One region of the Paenibacillus sp. 1781tsa1 genome, then DNA from elsewhere that is predicted to be linked to it. Evidence: riboswitches for the same ligand, from Rfam matches in the RefSeq annotation. Region 1 holds a riboswitch; the other holds the start of a gene.

Evidence for each region. Region 1 has a riboswitch for glycine ahead of gcvT (glycine cleavage system aminomethyltransferase GcvT). Riboswitches for the same ligand answer to the same signal wherever they lie in the genome.
Region 2: linked by a shared signal. The riboswitch ahead of sdaAB (L-serine ammonia-lyase, iron-sulfur-dependent subunit beta) and the one ahead of gcvT (glycine cleavage system aminomethyltransferase GcvT) in region 1 are both predicted to bind glycine.

The regions. Positions count from the first base shown of each region.
Region 1 is NZ_JAMYWY010000001.1:5,378,945-5,390,679, reverse strand. Features, by position in the region: gene glcT (glucose PTS transporter transcription antiterminator GlcT) at 1-555, shown strand, start outside; gene ptsG (glucose-specific PTS transporter subunit IIBC) at 842-2,893, shown strand; gene NKT06_RS24230 (HPr family phosphocarrier protein) at 2,971-3,246, shown strand; gene ptsP (phosphoenolpyruvate--protein phosphotransferase) at 3,239-4,951, shown strand; gene gcvPB (aminomethyl-transferring glycine dehydrogenase subunit GcvPB) at 5,787-7,226, opposite strand; gene gcvPA (aminomethyl-transferring glycine dehydrogenase subunit GcvPA) at 7,367-8,722, opposite strand; gene gcvT (glycine cleavage system aminomethyltransferase GcvT) at 8,719-9,855, opposite strand; glycine riboswitch at 10,073-10,173, opposite strand; glycine riboswitch at 10,177-10,299, opposite strand; gene gcvH (glycine cleavage system protein GcvH) at 10,644-11,036, shown strand; gene NKT06_RS24200 (PTS mannitol transporter subunit IIBC) at 11,456-11,735, shown strand, end outside.
Region 2 is NZ_JAMYWY010000001.1:506,684-518,418, reverse strand. Features, by position in the region: gene NKT06_RS02485 (ABC transporter ATP-binding protein) at 1-400, opposite strand, end outside; gene NKT06_RS02480 (sensor histidine kinase) at 486-2,021, opposite strand; gene NKT06_RS02475 (response regulator transcription factor) at 2,048-2,731, opposite strand; gene NKT06_RS02470 (alpha-glycosidase) at 2,960-4,714, shown strand; gene NKT06_RS02465 (PadR family transcriptional regulator) at 4,857-5,369, opposite strand; gene NKT06_RS02460 (YhgE/Pip domain-containing protein) at 5,424-6,638, opposite strand; gene sdaAA (L-serine ammonia-lyase, iron-sulfur-dependent, subunit alpha) at 6,906-7,850, opposite strand; gene sdaAB (L-serine ammonia-lyase, iron-sulfur-dependent subunit beta) at 7,840-8,529, opposite strand; glycine riboswitch at 8,642-8,777, opposite strand; glycine riboswitch at 8,782-8,906, opposite strand; gene NKT06_RS02445 (phosphotransferase enzyme family protein) at 9,259-10,236, opposite strand; gene pstB (phosphate ABC transporter ATP-binding protein PstB) at 10,476-11,231, opposite strand; gene pstA (phosphate ABC transporter permease PstA) at 11,244-11,735, opposite strand, start outside.

The DNA.
Region 1 (11,735 bases):
ACCGATCACATTTCTTTCGCGTTAAAACGCAAAGAGCAGGGTATCGTCATACAAAATCCTTTTTTATATGAGACTCGCGAGATTTATCCGGAAGAATATCGAATGGCAGATTACGCTGTTCGTCTGATCAAGGAGAGAATGGGTGTAGATCTCGGGATGGACGAGATTGGTTTTGTTGCGCTCCATATCTATAGTGCAATGACCAATCAAAATATATCCCAAGTACGTGAGCATTCTCAATTGATCACGGATTTGGTGAATCTGGTATCCAATCAACTCGAGTATTCGTTTGAAACGGAATCGCTGGATTACTCTCGTTTGTTGACTCATCTTCGTTTCGCCCTTGAGCGTGTTCGCCGTGGAGACAAAGTGGAAGAGCTTCATAAGTTGGATTCCCTGCTGAAGTTGGAGTATCCTGAAATGTACTCGCTTGCATGGAAACTGACCAAAGTGATGGAGAAAAGACTGAATCTGCCTGTTTATCCTGCGGAGGTAGGCTATCTGACCATTCACCTGCAACGGCTGAATCAACGGAAGGAAGAAGAGAGTAAGTGAGATCATTCCAGTGATAGAATGCGGAATTTATTTTTTTGGTGTAAAGGCTTGCAATAGATTAGAACTGGTGCTACAATGATTTCCGTAATCAAGCAACTGAATAAACATAAGTGACGTGTTACTGACTCGATCAGGCATGAGTTAATTAAAGTGTGATTGTTCTTTCCTTGTACAGGGTATGCTATACCCCAAGGTTGGCACAGTTTACTTTATTAATTCATGCCTTTTTTGTGTTCCCTTGCTTGCATCACAACATATAACTTAGACGAAAGGGAGATACGACGCGATGTTTAAAAAGCTTTTTGGTGTATTGCAAAGAGTAGGTAAAGCCCTCATGTTGCCTGTAGCCATTCTACCAGCGGCAGGATTGCTGCTCGGAATCGGTAACATGCTGGTTAATCCAGATTTCTTGCAATATGTAACGGCGCTCGACACCCCTTGGGTGAACTCGATCGCAACAATTATGATGAACGCAGGTCAGATCGTGTTTGATAATCTGGCATTGCTGTTCGCCGTCGGTGTAGCCGTCGGATTGGCCGGTGGCGAAGGGGTTGCGGGTCTTGCAGCCATCATCGGTTATCTGGTCATGAACGTCACACTGGGTACAGCTGTAGGGGTTACACCAGCAATGATCGGCGAAGTACCGGGTTATGCCAGCATCCTGGGTATCCCAACATTGAGTACAGGCGTATTCGGAGGTATTATCATAGGTATTGCCGCCGCGCTCTGTTACAATCGATTTTTCAAAATCGAACTGCCGTCCTACCTGGGATTCTTTGCAGGTAAACGTTTTGTTCCGATTGTCACTTCGGTTGTTTCCCTCTTGCTGGGATTAGTTCTGGTGATTATCTGGCCACCGATTCAAAATGGATTGAATGCTGTGTCTCACTTCATGGTCGATACAAGCCCGACGTTGTCGGCATTTATCTTCGGTGTCGTGGAACGGTCATTAATTCCGTTTGGTCTTCACCACATTTTCTACTCCCCATTCTGGTTTGAGTTCGGTGAGTATGTGAACAAAGCTGGAGATGTCATTCGTGGTGACCAACAAATCTTCTTCAATCAATTGCGTGATGGTGTTAACCTCACAGCGGGAACATTCCAAGTTGGTAAATTCCCGTTCATGATGTTTGGTTTGCCAGCGGCCGCTCTTGCGATGTACCATGAAGCAAGACCGGAACACAAAAAGTATGTTGCAGGTATCATGGGTTCAGCTGCGCTGACCTCATTCCTGACAGGTATCACAGAACCACTTGAATTCTCGTTCCTGTTTGTAGCACCAATCCTGTTTGCAGTACACTGTATCTTTGCAGGTTTGTCTTTCATGACCATGCAAATTCTGGGTGTGAAGATCGGTATGACCTTCTCCGGTGGGTTCATTGACTTCCTGATCTTTGGTATTATTCCAAACCGTACACCATGGTGGGACGTAATTATTGTCGGATTGATTCTTGCGGTAATCTATTACTTCGGTTTCCGGTTTATCATCCGCAAATTCAATCTCAAAACACCAGGACGTGAAGATGCAACACCTGAAACTGAATCTGGCGGAGGCTCAGGTTCAACGGATGACCTGCCCCATAACATTCTCGAAGCTTTCGGTGGCAAGGAAAATATCAAACATCTGGACGCTTGTATTACTCGTTTGCGGATTGAAGTCAATGAGAAATCCAATGTGAAAAAAGATCGTTTGAAACAATTGGGTGCATCCGGTGTGCTTGAAGTGGGTAATAATGTTCAAGCCATCTTCGGAACACGTTCCGACACGATTAAATCTCAAATGCAGGATATTATTGCAGGACGAACACCAGCACCAACGCCAGTAGCAGCCAAACCAACTCCAGAAGAGGAGAAGGCACAAGGTGAACAAGGCGAGCGTATTGTTGCTGAGGACATCGTCATGCCAGTCAATGGTGAGTTGATGGACATTACGAATGTACCTGATCCAGTCTTTGCTGAGAAAATGACAGGTGATGGATTCGCAATTTTGCCACATGATGGTACAATAACTTCTCCTGTGTATGGTAAAGTGTTTAATGTATTTCCAAGCAAACATGCCGTGGGCATCATGTCCGACGGAGGCAAGGAAGTGCTTGTTCATATAGGTGTCAATACGGTGAAGCTGAAGGGTCAAGGCTTTAACGTACTGGTACAGGAAGGTGATCTGGTATCGGCTGGTCAGCCGATTATGGAAGTGGATCTGGAGTATGTGAAAGCAAACGCTCCATCCATCATTTCGCCAGTTATTTTCACCAACCTGCCAGAGGGCTCCACGGTAACCCTGAAGAAGAGTGGAGTGCTGAAAGTTGGCGATCAGCCAATCATTGAGATAAAATAAGAAGTGTTACGACGATGGCAAGCTAGTGTAAATATATGCAATGCCAAAACCAAATTACTGAAAGTGAGATGATTGTAATGCAACAAACATTCAGAATTACAGACGAAGATGGTATCCACGCACGTCCGGCGACAGCCCTGGTTAATACAGCAAACAAATTCAAAGGTGCAGAATCCTTTGCAGAAGCAAACGGTAAAAAAGTAACGTTGAAATCCATTCTGGGTGTTCTTTCCCTCGGATTGGAACAAGGCGACACCATCAGCATTATCGTTGAAGGCGAAGGCGAAGCTGAAGCTCTTCAAGCTTTGACTGACGTTATGGTTAACGAAGGGTTGGGCGAAATTAATGCTTAATGTCTCCGGGATCGCGGCTTCGGCGGGTATTGCTATCGCCAAGGCGTTTATCTTGGAGCATCCTGACTACTCTGTAGAAAAACGCCAAATTAACGACGTTGACGCAGAGATCGCAAAACTCGACTCAGCTCTGGGTAAATCCCAGGCTGAGCTTGAGGCGATCAAAGAGCGTACTTTACAAGAGCTTGGCGAGAAAAAAGCTGAGATTTTTGCTTCGCATTTGCTCATTCTGAATGACCCGGAACTGATTGATCCGGTTAAAGCTAGAATTGCAGATGACATGATCAATGCAGAATTTGCTTTGAACGAAACGGCATCGCAATTTATCTCCATGTTTGAGAACATGAAGAGTGCATACCTGCAGGAACGTGCAGCAGATATGCGTGACGTTACCAAACGTGTGCTAAATCACTTGCTTGGTATCGACTTCATGAGTCCGGCTGAGATCAATGAAGAAGTGATCGTGCTTGCGGAGGATCTGACGCCTTCCGATACGGCTCAATTGAATCGCCAATTTGTTAAAGGTTTCGCAACCAACATTGGTGGACGTACTTCTCACTCAGCGATCATGGCTCGCTCTCTTGAGATTCCAGCTGTCGTTGGAACCAAGGACATCTTGGCTCAAGCGAAACAAGGCGATATGATCATTGTTGACGGTCTGGATGGTCACGTGCTGGTTAACCCTACTGATGAAGTTATTGCTGAATACCGTGCCAAACAGGAACAGTATGATGCACAACGTGCAGAGTGGAGAAAACTGCGTGATGAGCCAACGGTAACTGTGGACAACGTTCATGTTGAACTTGCAGCCAACATTGGTACACCAAATGATGTAACGGGTGTTCTGGAGAATGGCGGCGAGGCAGTAGGCCTGTACCGTACCGAGTTCCTGTACATGGGCAGAGACAAGCTTCCTTCCGAAGACATTCAGTATAATGCTTACAAAGCGGTACTGGAAAAAATGGAAGGCAAACCTGTTGTTGTTCGTACACTCGACATCGGTGGAGACAAAGAGCTTCCATACCTGGATCTGCCAAAAGAAATGAATCCATTCCTCGGCTTCCGCGCAGTTCGTCTGTGTCTGGACCGTCTGGATATCTTCCGTACACAATTGCGTGCATTGCTGCGTGCAAGCGTACATGGAAACCTGCGTGTCATGTTCCCAATGATCGCAACACTGGGTGAATTCCGTGAAGCAAAAGCTGTCTTGCTCGAAGAGAAAGAGAAGCTGGTTGCTGAGGGTATTGCTGTTTCTGACAGCATTCAACTCGGAATCATGGTCGAAATTCCTTCGACTGCAGTTCTGGCGGATCAGTTTGCCAAAGAGGTGGATTTCTTCAGTATCGGAACGAACGATCTGATTCAATACACAATGGCAGCAGACCGTATGAACGAACGTGTAGCTTATCTGTACCAACCTTACAACCCAGCCATTTTGCGTTTGGTTAAAATGGTTATCGATGCAGCACATCGTGAAGGCAAATGGGTTGGCATGTGCGGTGAGATGGCAGGAGACGAAACAGCAATTCCATTGCTGCTCGGCCTTGGATTGGATGAGTTCAGCATGAGCGCAACATCCATTCTGCCAGCTCGTAGTCAGATCACGAAGCTGTCCCGTGCGGATATGCAGGAACTGGCTGCTAAAGCTCTGGATATGCAAACGGCTGAACAAGTCGTTGAATTGGTTCAAAGCATTCAAGCGTAATGTAATTTTACGGGGTTTCCACCCGATTTTAAGGGTTTCTTTTTCCGATAAAAAGCTGCAGTCGTGCAGCAATTTTGCCGGTATCCGCGATTCATTGTGGATATCGGCTTTTTTTGTTATCAACAGGATAATGTGATTCGGACTCACGTGTGTAAACAAACGGTTCTTTAAACCTTGGTCTGCGAACTGAAGGGAGACTGAACGTGGCTAAAGTAGACAAATATGCTGTATTCTGAATTGCAAGGCGGCGTTCTTGAGTGGAGAATGCGTAATTCATAAGTGAAAGTGCAAAGAACTAAGAGAGGAGAGCTAAGGATTAAAGCTAAAGGACAAAAGCTAAAGTATAAAAGCTAAGGGATTAGCACTGTGGGGGAACTGGGGGATGAGCTTTGGGCATTAGGCGCTGTGCTGCTAAGGAATCTGAGACATCTTAGTCCGGGATTTGAAGCACCAGCAGAAATCTAAAGAACCTGAGACACGTTATGTCGGACTATACAGCCATTTTTAGCATTATTGTGAGGGTATCTATAGAAATAACGTGTCTGATGTTCCTAAGAATTGAAAGAGTGGCCTGTGGAGGCCAAATAAGACATCCTGGATTCGTTAGAACATGTTCTGGCTTGGTACTATCCGTCTCAGGCATCCGAAAGTCTGGGCTTCCAGACCTCAGACCTAAGATGCTGGCATACGTCGGAGCATGACTTGCCTGCGTTGAGACATGCTCTAGCAGGATGATGGTGAGTAATAACAGTGGCATCTTTAAAAGGGAAGGCAACTCGAAAAGCTCTTGCTGATTGGAATGTCAGCAAGAGCTTTCGTGATAACAATGATTTGATTAATTGCACGCGCAGTTCAGTACAGGTTTGCGGGCCGCTGTAGTCTCATCAAGACGAGTGACCGGTGTTCCGTAAGGTGCGTTGAGTACCAATTCTGGCGTCTCTTCCGCTTCTTTGGCAATCCGTATCATCGTATCAATAAACCCATCCAGTGTTTCTTTACTTTCGGTTTCCGTCGGCTCGATCATGATGCATTCCTCAACGTTGAGCGGGAAGTACACCGTTGGCGGGTGATATCCAAAATCAAGTAATCGTTTGGCAACATCCAGTGTACGCACACCATATTGTTTCAATCCCCGACCAGACATGACGAATTCATGTTTGCATACCCCTGGATACGGAATCTCGTAGTAAGGTGCGAGACGGGCCATCATATAGTTGGCATTCAGTACCGCACACTCAGATACACGGCGCAAGCCTTCCGGTCCATAGGTGCGAATGTAGGCATAGGCACGTACCAAAATACCGAAGTTGCCATAATAAGCTTTGACCCGACCAATGGATTGATCTCCTTCACGGTCCAGTGAATACACACCATCATCATTTTTGATCACCATCGGTTTAGGCAGGAACGGGATCAGACGGCTCTTCACCCCGACGGGTCCGGCACCAGGTCCACCGCCGCCATGAGGCGTGCTCATCGTTTTGTGCAAGTTCAGATGCACCACATCAAAGCCCATATCACCCGGACGGGTAATGCCCATAATGGCATTGGAGTTCGCGCCATCGTAGTACAGCAAGCCACCAGCCTGATGTACGATGGATGCAATCTCCTGAATGTCTTTCTCGAACAAACCAAGTGTATTCGGGTTCGTCAGCATCAATGCTGCTGTATCCGAGCCAACGGCTGCACGGAGTGCGTCCAGATCAACCAGTCCGTCTGCGCGGGATGGAATCGTCACGGTCTCAAATCCTGCAACGGTTGCACTTGCCGGGTTGGTGCCGTGAGAAGAATCGGGCACGATGACTTTGGTACGCTGTTCACCACGACCTTCGTGGTAGGCACGAATCATCATAAGTCCAGTCCATTCTCCATGGGCACCAGCGGCTGGTTGTAAGGTCACAGCGTCCATACCTGTCAGCCCCGCAAGGTCATTTTGCAACGTATACAACAGTTCAAGTGCACCTTGAATGCTGGATTCATGCTGGTACGGATGGATTTTGGCAAAACCATTATAACGTGCAACATCCTCATTAATCTTGGGATTGTATTTCATTGTACAAGAGCCCAGTGGATAAAATCCGTTATCAACGCCGAAGTTGCGGCGGGACAGCGCGGTATAGTGCCTGATAACATCTACCTCGAACACTTCCGGTAGTGCGGCTGCTTCCGAACGGAGCATTTCCCGGGGAATCAACGTGTCGGCAGCCTGACGAGGAACGTCACATTCTGGCAGAGAATAAGCGACACGTCCAGGGCTGCTGAGTTCAAAGATCAATGATTGTTCCGGAGCAGGAGATAAGGTCTGTGCGCTGAATGTTGTAGCTGTCTCAGATTGAGCCGGAGTGGAGACAGAGGCACCCGTTTCCGATTGTCCTTGTCCTTGTACCGATGTTGTCGTTGTTGTCGTTTCCTGAGTCACAGCGATCCCTCCAATGCTCGTGCGAATTCGTCGATCTCTTCTTTGCTTCGTCGTTCAGTTACAGCGATCAACATATGTCCGGCAAGCTCCGGGTAATCACGTCCGAGTTCATAGCCACCAATAAAGCCCGCATCCAGCAGTTTCAACTGAAGAGCATCCACGTCTGTTCCTTCAGGAAGCTTAATCACAAATTCATTAAATGTTGGTGCATTAAACGTCAGGCTAACACCGGAAATCGCAGTTAATGTACTCAGGGTGTAATGACTCTTTTGCAGATTCAGATCCGCGACATCGATCATTCCTTGTTTACCCATGATGGACATATATACAGATGCGCTGAGCGCAAGCAAAGCCTGGTTGGAACAGATGTTGGATGTCGCTTTTTCGCGGCGGATGTGCTGTTCACGCGCTTGCAGTGTGAGTACAAATCCACGCTTGCCGTTGCGGTCCGTTGTCTGGCCTACAATTCGGCCAGGAATTCGGCGCATATGAGGCTGGGATACGGCGAAATATCCGCATGTCGGACCGCCGAGTGAAGCGGCAATACCGAGGGGCTGCGCATCGCCAACGACGATGTCGGCACCCAGCTTGCCTGGGGCTTCCAGCAGACCCAGCGATAGCGGGTTAGCACTTACGACGAGCAGGCCTTTGTGCGCATGCACGAGGTCGGCAGCTTGCTTTACATTTTCCACGGCACCAAAGAAGTTTGGACTCTGAATCATGACAGCAGCGGTATCGTCCGATATGGCGGCTTGCAGGGCATCCCAGTCCGTGACTCCATCCTTATATCCGATCTCGACAATCTCCAGACGGAGTCCGTGCGCATATGCCTGCAGTACCTGACGGGCTTCCGGATGAACGGTGCGGGATACGATGAGCTGTTTGCGACGAGTTGCCGCTGCGACCAGATTCCCTGCTTCTGCAAAGGCTGTTGCTCCGTCATACATGCTGGCATTGGCCACAGCCATACCGGTTAATTCACAGATGTAGGACTGGAATTCGAAAATGGCCTGTAGTTCACCTTGGCTGATCTCAGGCTGATAAGGTGTGTAGGCAGTGTAGAACTCGGAACGGGAAATGACGTGATTGATGACGGAAGGAACATGATGATCGTATATGCCTGCGCCGAGGAAGCTGGCGTGTGTTTCGAAATTGGCGTTGGCACCAGCTTGCTTGGACATGTGACGTGTCAGTGCATATTCATCAAGTTTCGAGGATACGGGCAGCTCGCCCTGATAACGAATCTCTTTGGGAATGTCCTGGAACAGTTCCTCCAGCGAATCCACACCGATGGTTGCGAGCATGGCGCTCTGATCCTGCTCGGTCATGGGAATGTAACGGTGCTTGCTCATGCTTGATCAGCTCCTTGAGTAGGTGTCTTTGACGTTCGTGTCCGTTTATGAAAAGGGGTCTTTACGACCTCGGCTTTCAGTTTCTTACCTCGGATCTCAATCTCAAGCGGGGTTCCGAGCGCAGTGTATTTGCTGTCGATAAGGGCAAGCCCCAGATTACGCTTCAATGTAGGTGATTGCGTGCCTGTTGTCACTTCGCCAATCTGTACGCCTTCGGCGTAAATCGGATAGTGGGGGCGAGGGATACCGCGTTCCAGGACTTCGATGCCAACCAGCTTGCGGGCAGGCCCGTCATTTTTTTGCTGTAACAAGGCTTCATGTCCGATAAAAGGTCCGGCATTCAGCTTCACAAACATGCCAACACCAGCTTCGAGTGGAGAGATGGTTGCCGACAATTCCTGTCCGTATAGGGGAAGCTTTGCTTCAAAGCGCAATGTATCTCGGGCACCAAGTCCGGTTGGCACCAGTCCGTGACCTTCACCAGCTTGCATTAATCCATTCCAGACCACAGCGGCCTGATCTGCAGGAACATATAGTTCAAAGCCATCTTCGCCGGTATAACCGGTACGGGACAACAGCAATTTTGCTCCACAGACTTCGGCATCCTGCACAAAACGAAACGGTTCAATCGCCGATACATCTGTATCTGTAACTTTTCCGATAATATCTACAGCCAGTGGACCTTGCAGGGCGAGTAGCGCTGTCTGCTCCGAATCGTTGGTCATGCTCACGCCAGGGATCAAGTGCTCTTGCAGCCACGCCCAATCCTTGTCGATATTGGAGGCGTTAACGACGAGCATATAATGCTGATCTTCCAGCTTATACACGAGCAGGTCATCGACCACACCGCCATCTGGATAACACATCAAGGTGTACTGGGCTTGACCGGGGACCAGCGTGGTTACATCATTGGTGGTCATTTGTTGCAAAAAAGCTTCAGCCTGCTCACCCTGTACCGTGAATTCGCCCATATGGGATACATCAAACAGTCCAGCACGCTCACGTACCGCTTCATGTTCTTTCTGGATTCCGCTAAATTGCACCGGAAGCTCCCAGCCTCCAAAATCAATGCACCGTACGCCTTCATATTGCTGATATAGGGGGAAGAGTGGTGTTCTTAGCAAATTGGACATCAAATCACCTCGTCATGAGCCGTCAACCGGCCGGATATACAATCGTGGATCAATGAACCAGGGTATTTTTAAATTTTTCAGCTAGAGATCTTTCGTAGATAAGTATGGTAAGGCAGCTATGACAGCGCCGATCTGAATCCTGTTTTTCGTTTTTTGGGAAAAAGGAAAAGGACAGGCCAAAGAATCGGCATGCCAAGTAGCACGCTGTATTCTAAGGCTCTGTCCCTTGTACCTGAGAGTTACCCCGCTGAGTTGTGCAGCAGGTTTCCCCTTGGGTGATCATAACGCCCGCTCAGGGCGAATAGATGCTCTCCAGAGTTGCGTCCCGTAAAAGTCCTTTTGCCTGAGAGATTCACCCCCGCTTATCGGTGGTTTACTCCTTCGGCGTTACCTCATGTACATCCCGAATCGGGTGTCACGGGTAATCTCTCCCTTTACATTCATCCGCGGGTATAACATAGTCCAATAAACACATTTACTCCTCTCATTAAAACGTGAATCCACTGCCGATGTCAAGAACGATATCATAGATAATGATTAAAAACCGAATGTTTGATTTGGTTTTAATATTATTGTTCGTGTATTTATAAAGACTGCGCTTACTATTTGATTTTTTACCAGTATATGAAGAAAGAGTGAAATCCGGTTACAGGATTTTAAGGTGCTCAGTAAATAAATTGTAAGGTATCTTGACATTTGATTCAAAAATATCATACGCTATGTTCTGGGAAAAAGGTTAAAGGTCAAAGAACGCATGCACTCATTAATGAAAAGCGAGGCGGATATCGATGAGCGAATTGAAACGTGATTTCCTGTACAGTGAAGAGCACGAATGGGTGCAAACCGTAGGGGAGGATACTGTACGTATTGGCATTACCGAGTTCGCGCAGCATCAGCTGGGTGACATTGTGTTTGTGGAATTGCCTGACCTTGAATCCAATGTAAAAGCAGAAGACAGCATTGGAACGATCGAATCGGTCAAAACGGTCTCGGATTTGTTCTCTCCCGTCACCGGTTCAATTATTGCAGTGAATGATTCGTTGCAGGACTCACCTGAACTTGTGAACAGTTCTCCTTACGAGGAAGGCTGGATGATTGAGATCCGTGTTGAAGGAGATCTGACAGCAGCATTGTCTACATTGATGAATGCAGACGCGTATCGTAAACATACGGAAGAATAGTATCAACGAACTTGTACTTATTAACTTATATTTTATAACAAAATGTAATAAGCTTCATATTGTTTCGACCTGTGTGAGCCGGATGCTTGCACAGGTTTTTTGTGCTTTTCAAGAATGGTTTGGAATGCGGATTGAAGCTGATTGGGGATGTAAATCACCTGCTTGGACCAAACTATAGGTTGGAAAATGATTTTGGAAATGACAAAAGTCATAGGCAGGAAAAGCCTTGTGTACCAATGGGTTCAGCCATTATGCATCGGTTAAAACGATTACATAACCTAATGTTGTCATCATTGTTCATGACGAAAGTACGCTTTCATTTCATTGAACAGGAGAGCATTCTCGCTTAGGATTACAGCAGGGGAGAAATGATACCCCTTTCATAAGTCATAATCACTTGATCCAAGGAGGATAATACAATGAGTAATTTGGACCAATCGTCCAATTCCAAAGGTGGGCTACGGGTAGGTGTGCAGCGTTTTGGCCGATTCCTGAGTGGTATGGTCATGCCGAATATGGGAGCGTTCATCGCCTGGGGATTAATTACGGCCATGTTCATTCCAACAGGCTGGTTCCCTAACGGGACACTAGCACAGCTAGTCGATCCAATGATTAAATATTTGCTGCCACTGTTAATTGGTTACACCGGGGGTACGATGGTGCATGGTCAGCGTGGTGGTGTCGTAGGTGCCATTATGA
Region 2 (11,735 bases), 4.9 Mb from region 1:
AATACCCTTTTACTGAACGTTTGGCATCCTTGGTCAAATCTACAATGGACAGCACCTCATCAATTCTTGATTTTGGTACATTGATGATGCGGCGCAAGGTTTCCAGATTCTCTACCGCGTTCAGATGTCCATAATAGGACGGGTATTCAACCAAGGAGCCTACACGGCGCAAAATATCCATGCGCTCCTTGCGGATATCCTTGTCAAAGACACGGATCACGCCTTTGGTTGGTTTAATCAAGCCGAGAAGCATGCGAATCGTTGTTGTTTTGCCGGCACCATTGGGACCAAGGAAGCCGTAGATATCTCCCTTTTTAATATGCAGATCAAGTTCACGGACCGCTGCACGATCCCGATATGTTTTCCATAAATTCGCCGTTTGAATAATATTTTCACTCACTGTATGATCACCTCGGAACTATCGTAACCTTCCAAGGTTAAAGCCAAGGTAGTCTCCAGTTTAAGTTTAGTTTAAAAAAGCTATTTCAGCGGTGGATCGTTTCCTTATTTCCCTTACCACTGTAGATAGATGTCCGGACACCCGCATCGGAACTGTCTACCCGCTTGCGCAGACCCATCTCACGAATCAACAAGTCTACAATGGATAAGCCCAGACCTGTGCCTTTGGTGTCGGAATCCTGTTGCATTCCCGGACCCCGATCCTGAATAACGATGGCCGTCTCACCCTGAATCTCCTGGGTTGATATGCCAATATATTTCCCGCTGGCAGCATGACGAATTACGTTCTGGAACAGATTATCGAGAATACGGCGCATGCCTTGTTCATCCATATGCCAGATTAGCGGTTCCTCTGGCAGGTCAATATCAATTTCGAATTGCTCTTTCTCCCAGACCGGGTACCAAGCCGCCGCCGTTTCCCTGACAATGCGCAGCATATCTTTCTCTTCCAGCTTCAACGTATATTTACCGCTCGTGAGCAAATTGTAAGACAACATGTTGTCAATGAGCCCGCCGAGGTCCTCCATCTTCGCTTCCATGCGATGTAATGAACGGTCACCTTGCTCGCTCAGCGCTTCCTTGTGCAAAGCATGCATATGTCCACGAATCACCGTTAGCGGGGTGCGCAGATCGTGGGAAAGCCCCGCAATCAGACGTTTGCGCAATTGTTCTTCCTCACGTTCACGCTCGCGGCTGTCGGACAGTTGATGTACCATCTGGTTAAATGATTCCTCCAGTTGACCAATCTCGTCTGATCGGCGGATATCAACCGGAAGCGGGATGCCTTCCTTGCCCGTGGTCATCATTGCCGTCTGCAATCGTATAAGCCTTTTGCGAATGCGTGCGAAGAAGAGAACCGACATGATGATGAAAATCATGAAGATGATCATCATGACAACGCCGAGATACAGGAGCTCCATCGGCCAGTTACTCTGTGTCATTTGCAGAAGTGATCGCGGCACTTCAATGATCATGAAGCCCTGTCCTCTGTCCTGTTCAGCCCCGCCAATATATGCAACTACGGTCAACGGATCGCGAAAAGAAGCTTCTTTCATGAATTGTATCGTGTTATTCACATTCCATAAGGCTGGAATTCGGGTCTCTGCCTTTTGCCCGGTATCCAGCGACCATCTCAATGTCGTGTCTGTCCTGCCATCCGGGGATGTGGATTTCTGAATCGTTACATCCTCACTACCGATAATGAAGAGGGTCTCACCGCTCGCATTCACACGATACATGGAAGACTTGGGATACGAGCCATGTAATTGCTCCAAACGGGCCTTAATCTCCTCATCTGAAGCACCATCCAGATTCTCTGCTTCCCGCGACCAGAGGTTACTGATCCGAGTAACGTCACCATAGGGTGCCGCTTGATTCGTATTTGTGTTATTCACTACGACAACATATAGGATGGATATAATCGGAAGAACGACGGGCACAAATAACACGGCCGCCAGAATCAGGATGATATATCTGGACATCAACGACCGCCCAAAGCGTAGCTTGCGCCGCCCAGACTGCTTTTGATCCGCGCTTCGTTCTTCCTTCCGTTCTACCTTCATGGTCTTCCGTTCTCGGAAACGCCGGATCATGGCTTCTTCACGCGATATCCCACACCGCGGACTGTCTGAATAACGACCGGATTGGCCGGATCAAGTTCCAGCTTCTCGCGTAGATGTCGAATATGTACCATCAAAGTCTTGTCTCCATCCAGATAGGGCTCGTTCCAGACGGCTTCATAGATCTGCTCTTTGGTTCGAATCATGCCCATATGTCGCAGCAGGTAGGCGAAGATGTGGAACTGTTTTCCCGATAAAACAATCTCATCCCCCGTCTCCTCATTGACGATGCGGTTATCTTTCTCATAGATGGAGAGGTGATCCAGCTTCAGAGCTGTATCCGATGAGACCGCAGTTCCCGCCTTACGCAGTTGGACCTCAATCCGGGCAGCCAGTTCATCGGGGTGAAATGGTTTCGTCACATAGTCATCGGCAAAATCGAGACCATGCAACTTGTCGTCAATGGACGTTCTGGCCGAGAGCATGACAATGGGCACGGCGGGATGTTCTTTTTTCAGTCGCTGGCCCACCGTAAATCCATCCAGCCCGGGCAGCATGACATCCAGAATAATGAGTGAGCAACCAACAGCAGCCTCCGCTGCACCTTCACCACTACCGAGCCATACCACCTCATAACCGCGCTCCTCCAGATCGGCTCTGACCCAAGTCGCAATTTCCGTATCATCTTCAATATATAACAGTTTGGTTTTCATTCGAATATTCGTTTCCTTTCTGCCCCCATTGGGTTAATGATATATCTGAGCATCATCATAATAAAAGCTGTCTATAATACATGGATTCATATCTTGTTGAAACCATGTTGAATTCCTTTACGTTACCACACATTCTAATTATAGCTTATCCATTCACGTGGGGAATGTTATATCAATCAAGTCTACCAAGTACATATTATACCTACACCTGACGGGAGGAATTTCATTATGCTGTTGGAAGCCATCTATCATCAACCGAAACGCAATTGGGCCTATGCCTATGACCAAGATACAATCCATCTGCGTCTGCGCGCCAAAAAGAATGATCTGACCGAGGTACATGCCCTGACCGGAGATAAATATGCGTGGGATGCAACCAAAGCGCTGGTTCCCTTAACGAAGTTCACCTCTGACTCCATGTTCGATTACTACGAGGGCGAGGTGAAACCTCCCTACCACCGACTGAAGTACTCTTTTCTGCTCAAAAACGGAGACGAACAGATCTGGATGACCGAGACGGACTTCCAAGAAGAGGAACCAGATGATCCGGGTCGTATGTTCCAGTTCCCATATATTCATGCAGGAGCTGTATTCACACCCCCTGCATGGGTTAAGGATGCCGTGTTCTATCAGATTTTCCCTGAACGATTCGCGAACGGCAACCCGGATATTAGTCCGGAAAAGGTGGAACCGTGGGGTGGCGAGCCAACCCCTTTCAATTTCTTTGGCGGTGACCTTCAGGGCGTGATCGACCATCTGGATTATATCAGCGATCTTGGCATTAATGCGATCTACTTCACCCCCATCTTCGAAGCCACCACCAACCACAAATACGATACCGAAGACTACCTGCGGGTAGATCGGCATTTTGGTGACGCAGATACCGTGAAGAGACTGGTCGAGCTGTGCCATGCACGTGGAATTCGCGTATTGCTGGATGCTGTGTTCAACCATTCCGGGAAGACGTTTGCGCCGTTTGTGGATGTTCAGAAGAACGGAGAACAATCCAAATACAAGGACTGGTTCCATGTACATGAATTCCCGCTGGACGTGAAAGACGGCATTCCTACGTATGAGACCTTCGGATTCGAAGCACACATGCCTAAGTTGAATACGGAGAATCCCGAGGTTAAGGCATATCTGCTGGAGGTTGCCGAGTACTGGATCAAGGAAGTGGGTGCGGACGGATGGCGGCTGGATGTTGCCGACGAAGTGGATGATGCCTTCTGGCGTGATTTCCGCCGTGTAGTCAAAGCCGCTAATCCGGATGCCTATATTCTGGGCGAAGTATGGAACGAGTCCTCCTCTTGGCTTCAAGGCGACCAGTTCGATGCGTCCATGAACTATCCGTTTACCGATGCCGTGAATGCTTTCTTTGTGAAAAACACAATGCACGCCGAACAGTTCGCGAACTCCATCGGTCGGCAATTATCCCGTTACCCGCTTCAGGCCAGCGAAGTAGCATTCAACTTGCTGGACAGCCACGATACCCCGCGGCTTCTCACGCTGTGTGAAGGCGACCAGCGCAAGATGAAGCTGGCTGCGTTATTCCAGTTCAGTTACATGGGCGCGCCGTGCATCTACTACGGAGACGAGATTGGAATGGACGGCGAGCATGATCCGGGCTGCCGTAAATGCATGGAATGGGATGAAGCGAAGCAGGACCGTGAGCTGTTCGACTTTTATCAGAAACTGATCTCCCTGCGTCATGCTCATCCTGCCCTCCGTGCAGAAGGCACCGTTCGTTTCCTGCAGGCTCGTCCCGATGGCAGCCAATTGGTATTCGAGCGGCAAAATGAGGAGGAACGTATTCTGATTCTGTTCAATCGGTCCGAAGAGACGGCTATTGTCGAACTGGAGTCAGGAGACGGGGATTGGACCGAGCTATTCGGTGGAAACCATCGTACCGCCAAGGATGATGGCGTGCTTGCCATTGAATTACCTGCGTATGGATATGCCGTACTAAGTACTAGTCTCACATAAACATCAAGCTATATATGCTTTTATGCAAGACAGGACAGGAGTGCACTTTATCGGAATATAAAAAATCAAATAGGCGCTTACAGACCTGTTCCGGATCTGATGAGTGCCTATTTGACTTTGACGTTAATTATTAGGGCCATGGTTATTCTGCCTGAACCAGCTGTTCCTTGAGCAACTGGATGGTAGCCTCATATTGTACAAGCCCCACTTGCAGACACAGACGCTGTGCAGGAGAAATACGCTCACCGAATTCTTCCATCTGGCGCTGAAGTTCAGCATATAACATTTCCTTTCGCTTCAACTGGGTCGAGATCCACCCCGTTACGGTATCTTCATCCGCCAACTCTCCGAAGTACAAACGCATCAGAAAATCAGAACGAAATACCTCAGCTTCCAAAGGACTCATTAAATAGGCGTGAAATTGCGCTGCTCCTTCAGGGGTCAATGAATACACGTTCTTATCAGGTTTCCCTTCCTGCTTCACTGATTCCTTAGTCAGCAATCCTGACTTTTCCATCTTCGCAAGTGTAGGATATATGGTGCCAAAGCTGGCATCAAAGAAAAATGAAAAATATTGTTCAAAGTACTGCTTGATCTCGTATCCGGAACTTGGCTGATTGTGCAGTATTCCGAGGATGACATGCTGCGTGTTCATCGGTGTACCGCTCCTTTCCATTCCCCTTAACGTATCACAATCAGTACCCCTTGTTCAATGATCAGATGACGAAACGGTTGCTTTTAGAGCGACCGGCACAGCAACAGGCTGGTTCTCCCTACGAGGTTCAGAACGTGCCGGGCCGGAGCGTCTGATCCAGGTGCAAAGTGCACCCAAAGTCAGTGTTACTCCGCCGATTACGGCGAGCAACATCGCATCTCGGCCGATCCCGTTTCCTCCGAGCACAAGGTTCATCATCCCCTCTACGGCATAAGTCGCTGGCAGATAATGACCGATAAATTGGTAGAACTCAGGCATTACATCTCGCGGAATCGTTGATCCCGAGGACAGCATCAATAGAGGCAACAGAGCACTGTTTAACCAAGCCCCAGCATTGCCAAGCAACTGCAGGCTCAACTGAGCCATGAATAGAAAAGATATGGTGATTAGTAACTGGAACAGCCATAACATGAACCAACCGTCTGCTGACGATACCCCCATAATTTGCATCATCCCCGATCCAACGAGCGAAACGATAAATGCCGCACCAAGATTAACGATGTTACGTGCCCAGAAGCGCTCCCACTTCCCTGCCCTGCCACTCAATTCACCAGAAACTTTCTGCAGATTCATGCCAAGCAACATCGCTCCGGTAAACGTAGCCGTTACAATCAACATCGGTACCATGGAAAAGGAAAAATTATCAACAGGGTTTAGTCGCACCACCTCAGCCTCCACGCGTGAGGATAACCCCAGCGCCAACCCATCGGCCTGATCGGCAGGCATACCGGACTGATTCAGCACTCCGCGAATGCTATTCTGTTGTACTTCACGATTCAATGTCGCTGTAACCTGTGCGGCTACGTTCTGCATCACACTTTTCACGGTAGCCACGTTCGATTCGTTCATCACATAATTGACTGCCACCGTCTTCGACAAGTCTCCTGTCTGCTGCATAAAACCGGATGGAATCTCAATGATCATGTATACTTCCCTGTCCGTTAACAGTTGTCTCGCTTCTTCCATCGATTCGGATGGTATGATCTCGAAATCCAGCCCTGCTGCCAAAGACTCCGCCACTGGCTCAGCTGCCACCCCATCTTCATTCACGATCGTGACAGCCAACTCAGTCATTCTTTCATTAACCCGATCGTATCCGCTAAGCCAGATGATGTTAAAGAAAACCTGAAATAGCACTGCCGTAATTAGACCCACAATAGTCGCTCCATTTTTCAAAAACAGCAGACTCGTTCGGATAATTCCTTTCATTTTAACCATCTCCTTTAGTTTTGTTTCGCTCTTTTATATATCGTATTGATATATGACAATTGTTAATATATCAATACGATATATAAAACGTCAATATGTTTTTATTTTGTTTGTTGTAAAAGACAAAAATAGCCGATACAAATCTTCACCAGGAAGAGTTTGTATCGGCCTTTCGTATCATGCAAAGAGCGCTGCATCACCTTTAATAATCAAGACTAAGGACTACATGAGATAGCGTTAAGTTAGATTTAATTCATACCGATTCTATTACGCCTTAGGTTCTACGTCATTTTCATTTTCAGTCGCGGACTCCGTCTCAGGCTCTGCACGCTTTGCCTTCGGTTTAGCCAGCTTCTGCATCATTTTGCGGCCAGTTGGTGTCTGGGCCAGTCCGCCTTGGGCCGTCTCCCGGTGGCGGCTCGGCATCGCACTGCCTACTTCCAGCATAACGTCAATGACTTCATCTGACGGAATGGCACTACGCACTCCGGCCAATGCCATGTCGGCCGCAGCCAGTGCCGTGACGGCACCCAGTCCGTTACGGACGATGCACGGAATTTCAACGAGGCCTGCGACCGGATCGCAGATAAGGCCCAGTGTATTTTTTAACGCCAGGCCTACGGCATGAACGACCTGCTCCGGTGTACCTCCACGCAGTTCAACCATGGCACCCGCAGCCATGCCGATCGCGGAACCCACTTCTGCCTGACAGCCACCTTCCGCACCAGAGATAAATGAATTGTTGGCAATGACATAACCAATCGCCCCTGCACAGAACAACCCGTTCACCAGATGTTCGTCCGTCCAGCCAAATCGCTCCTGTGAGCTGATAAACACACCAGGGATGATGCCGCAGGAACCGGCTGTTGGTGTTGCGACAATCCGGCCCATGGAGGCATTCACTTCAGATACACACAGGGCATACGCCATGGCAAGTGCGGAAGCATCACCAGAGCAAGTCTCACCCTTGCGAATGTACTCGGCCATTCTTTTACCGTCTCCACCCGTTAATCCACTGCGTGATGTGGTATCTTCCGTTAACCCTTTACGTACCGCTTCCTTCATCACCTGATAATATTCAGACATCTGCTTCACAACATCCGCTTCCGGTGTATTGGTCTCCTGAACCTGCTCCTCGATCATCAGTTGAGCAATCGTTTTGGATTCCGCTGTACAGATCGTATTCAGTTCGTGTAAATGTTTAAATCGCATCCGAATCAACTCCTCTCTTCAAATCGATGACACGAATGTCCAGTACATGATCCAGCTCCTTCAGACGCTTGAGCATATCCGGATTCGGCACGCCGTCCATCTCCATCGCAGTAAGCGCTTCGCCATCACGGGCTTTCCGGTCCACCTGCATATACCCGATGTTAACCCCGGATGAACTGATCGTGGACGTTACCGAGGCGAGCACTCCTGCTTTGTCCGCATGTCGCAGAACGAGTGTCGGAAACTCACCACTAATCTGAACACGAAAATCATTCATCGCATGCACCGATACACTACCACCACCAATAGAAGCACCGATTAAGGAACATGTACGTCCTTCATGCCACAACTCAATTTTGACCGTATTGGGATGAGGAGCAGGCAGGCCGCTTGTATAAAACTCAACCTCCATGCCCGCTTCCTCTGCGTATTGCTCTGCATCCGGGATACGTGGATCGTCTGTGACATAGTCCAAAAGACCACCGATCAGTGCCAGATCTGTTCCGTGCCCCTGATACGTATCAGCGAATGAACCGTATAGTGTCAGCCGGGCACGTTCAGGCGTACAACCTAGCCACTGACGAGCGATTCTTCCCAGCCTTGCTGCTCCAGCTGTATGTGAACTTGAAGGCCCCGTCATCGACGGACCAATAATTGAGAAAACATCTTTAAATCGCACCTTATAACCCTCCAATTGTATTCGTCATTTGCATCCAGATCCCATGCCATAATGTTCCTTTATTACTGAATGATGACATCAAAAAAGGACAGAAGAAGGCCTCAGGCCCTCTCTCTGTCCTCGATACCTGAGAGTTTCACGATTCAGCAGTGTCTCACGACAAGGTGCATGGCCTGCAATTGCAGACAAGTCACCGGACTGACTGATCATATACCCCTTGGGTGGCGCAGTTCGCGCACTCTCCAGAGTTGCGTCCAACGATGGTACATTTACCTGAGAGATTAACCACTGGGCTGGGTGCGCAGCAGCTTGCTCCTTCGGTGCCTGAACAATAGCCATTTTGGTCGGCTAACTCAGGTCTCTCCCGCTCGTTATCATCCGCTGTATGGAACCATTCTGAGCGTATGTCAGAACAGTAATGGAAATTGTTCATTCTTCTTCATTAAGATTAATCGACCGGAAGATCAGTGTCAACAAACTTAACGATATCTTTGGATGTATTTCCTTCATTTTCGATTGAACCGATGAAAACCAGAATATTTTGTCAGATTTCATCACATTAATACGATAAAAAGAACTTTTAAACAGCTTATTTCATTTTCCTTCAATTCATAAAGCGCTTACTACTATTTATGATAATGTCCACGAAACTGTTCGGGTATTCAGGCAACCATATCTTTGAGCTACACTATTCATAGCCCTTAAGGATCTGCACACCCGGATTATAAATCACAGTTCGTAGAAGATACTCTCGTTCTGTACATATGGTCTGCAATACTTGCTACATAGCTTCGGCATGCGATCTTTCATCCATTCGTGCCTAGACTCGTTCGCCATCTGAAAAGCATAATAACCAAGTGTAAAGATCAACATGAACCCTTCCATTAATCGTATATCACGATCCGTCAGTGGTGCGATCTTTTTTGTGTATCCGGATAAGAATATGTCACGTTCCTCCCGATTGAACATAAGCGCTGCCCCTCCGGCATCGAAAAGATAATAACCATAACCGTGTAGACAAAAATCAATCATGGACATTCCCTGATCCGTTATCAGCAGATTATTGCGAGTAATATCCCCATGAATGATTCCCCATGTCCCCGCCTGCTGTGGGTACGTTGCTAGCTGCTCGTTAATGTTCTCAAACGTCTCCCGAAGCAGATTGAAGTCTTCCGTTGTAAAAATTCCCAATCGGACACCTTCCTCCAGCTGCCCTAGCATGACCAAATTCTCAGGGATATTGCCATATGTCGGCCGTACCTTTGTTCGATCTGTCTGATTCTGCACACGCCCATACTGATGAAGCATCTGTAGTTGCGCACCAAGATCATATATCTGCTCTGTTGTCAGGCGTTCTCCCTGCTGGATGTCCCTGCCCTCAATCCACTCCAGTACTGTACAGCAGATTTCTTTACCTGCTTCACTTGTCCATAACGTGACCCAATCTCCCGATACATTGCGTACCGGATGTTGTACGCGTAATGCTGTCGTTGCATTTAACTCATGAAGCAGGTTCATCTCTGCCTCCAGTGCAGGAGGCGTGTGCTGAATGCCTGACATACTTGCATATGCAGCTTGATGGATACGCAGCAGATACTTCTGCCCGCTTGCTTCATCAACGACATGATACGTCAGGTTCTCATTGTGACGAATATAAGAAACGACAGGTTTTTCAATCGTGTAATTCTGTATGATATCGGTTGCCATGTGGTCATAAGACCTCTGATTCGTAGTGATTATCAACATCTCCTTCGAAGTTGTGTAAACGCTCTCTTATTACTGAATATCGTAGCATAATGTTTATCCCGCATACAGAAAATTCCACTAAAATTATAAATTAAAAAAAGCACAACTCCCGAACAAGCGTCCAGGCATTGTGCTTCTTTTGTCTCTATTTATTTCTTCATTTCTCTGTCTGTTGCCCTATGTGACACTCCATGATCCAATTAACCAAAACGACCCATAATGTATTCTTGGGTCAAGCGATTGTCCGGGTTCGTGAAGATATGCTCTGTATCCCCGTGCTCAATCATGCTTCCCAGATAGAAGTAAGCTGTATAATCCGAAATACGTGCTGCCTGCTGCATGTTATGGGTAACAATAACAATCCGCAGCTCCTTCTTGAGCTCGGTAATCAATTCTTCAACTTTACCCGTGGATACCGGGTCAAGTGCAGATGCAGGCTCATCGAGCAGCAGAATCTGCGGATCAACAGACAGGGCGCGGGCGATACATAGACGCTGCTGTTGTCCACCTGAGAGAGACAGGGCTGATTCATTCAGCCTGTCTTTCACTTCGTCCCAGAGCGCAGCACGACGCAAGCTTTTTTCCACAATCTCATCCAGTGCCTTCTTACTCTTCGTACCACGGTAGCGGGGGCCAAACGCGATATTGTTGTAGATGGACTTGTGAAAAGGATTTGGCTTCTGCCACACCATGCCAATCTTCTGGCGAAGCTTGATTACATCGGTTCCAGGCTCATTCAGATCGTTACCGTCCATCCAGATATGTCCCTCTGTGCGGGAACCGGCAATCTCGTCGTTCATTCGGTTAAGCGACCGTAGGAACGTAGATTTACCGCAGCCAGACGGCCCGATAAGCGCCGTTACGCTCGCTTCGGGAAATGTGAGACTGATCTGCTTGACCGCCTGAAAATGTCCATAATATATGCTTAACTGTTCCGTACCAAAAGGTATGGCCATGTTGGTTCCTCCTTATTTCGAAGCTGTCATGCGGCGGAATACAACCCGACCGATCCAGCGTGCACTTAGATTGAACGCCAGCACGAGAATGACAAGCACGGCGGATGCCCCTGCTGCCACTTCTTTGGAATCCGGGCCAATGCCTTCACTATTCACTTTCCAGATATGAACAGCAAGTGTTTCTGCCGGACGGAAAGGATTAAGTGGTGATCTTGGACTCGTCGGATTCCAATCTGTAAAGTCCAGTGGCGGACTACTCATACCTGCGGTGAACATCAACGCGGCCGCCTCACCAAAGATCCGGCCCGATGCCAGAATCGTACCCGTAATCAAACTCGGCAATGCCACAGGCAGCAGAATGGAAGTGATAATCTTCCACTTGGACAATCCAAGTGCCAGACCTGCTTCCTTCTGTTCCTTCGGAACGGCCCGGAAAGCCTGCTCCGTTGTCCGCACCATCAGTGGCAAGTTAAAGATCGCCAGAGCCAAGGCACCCGAGATCAG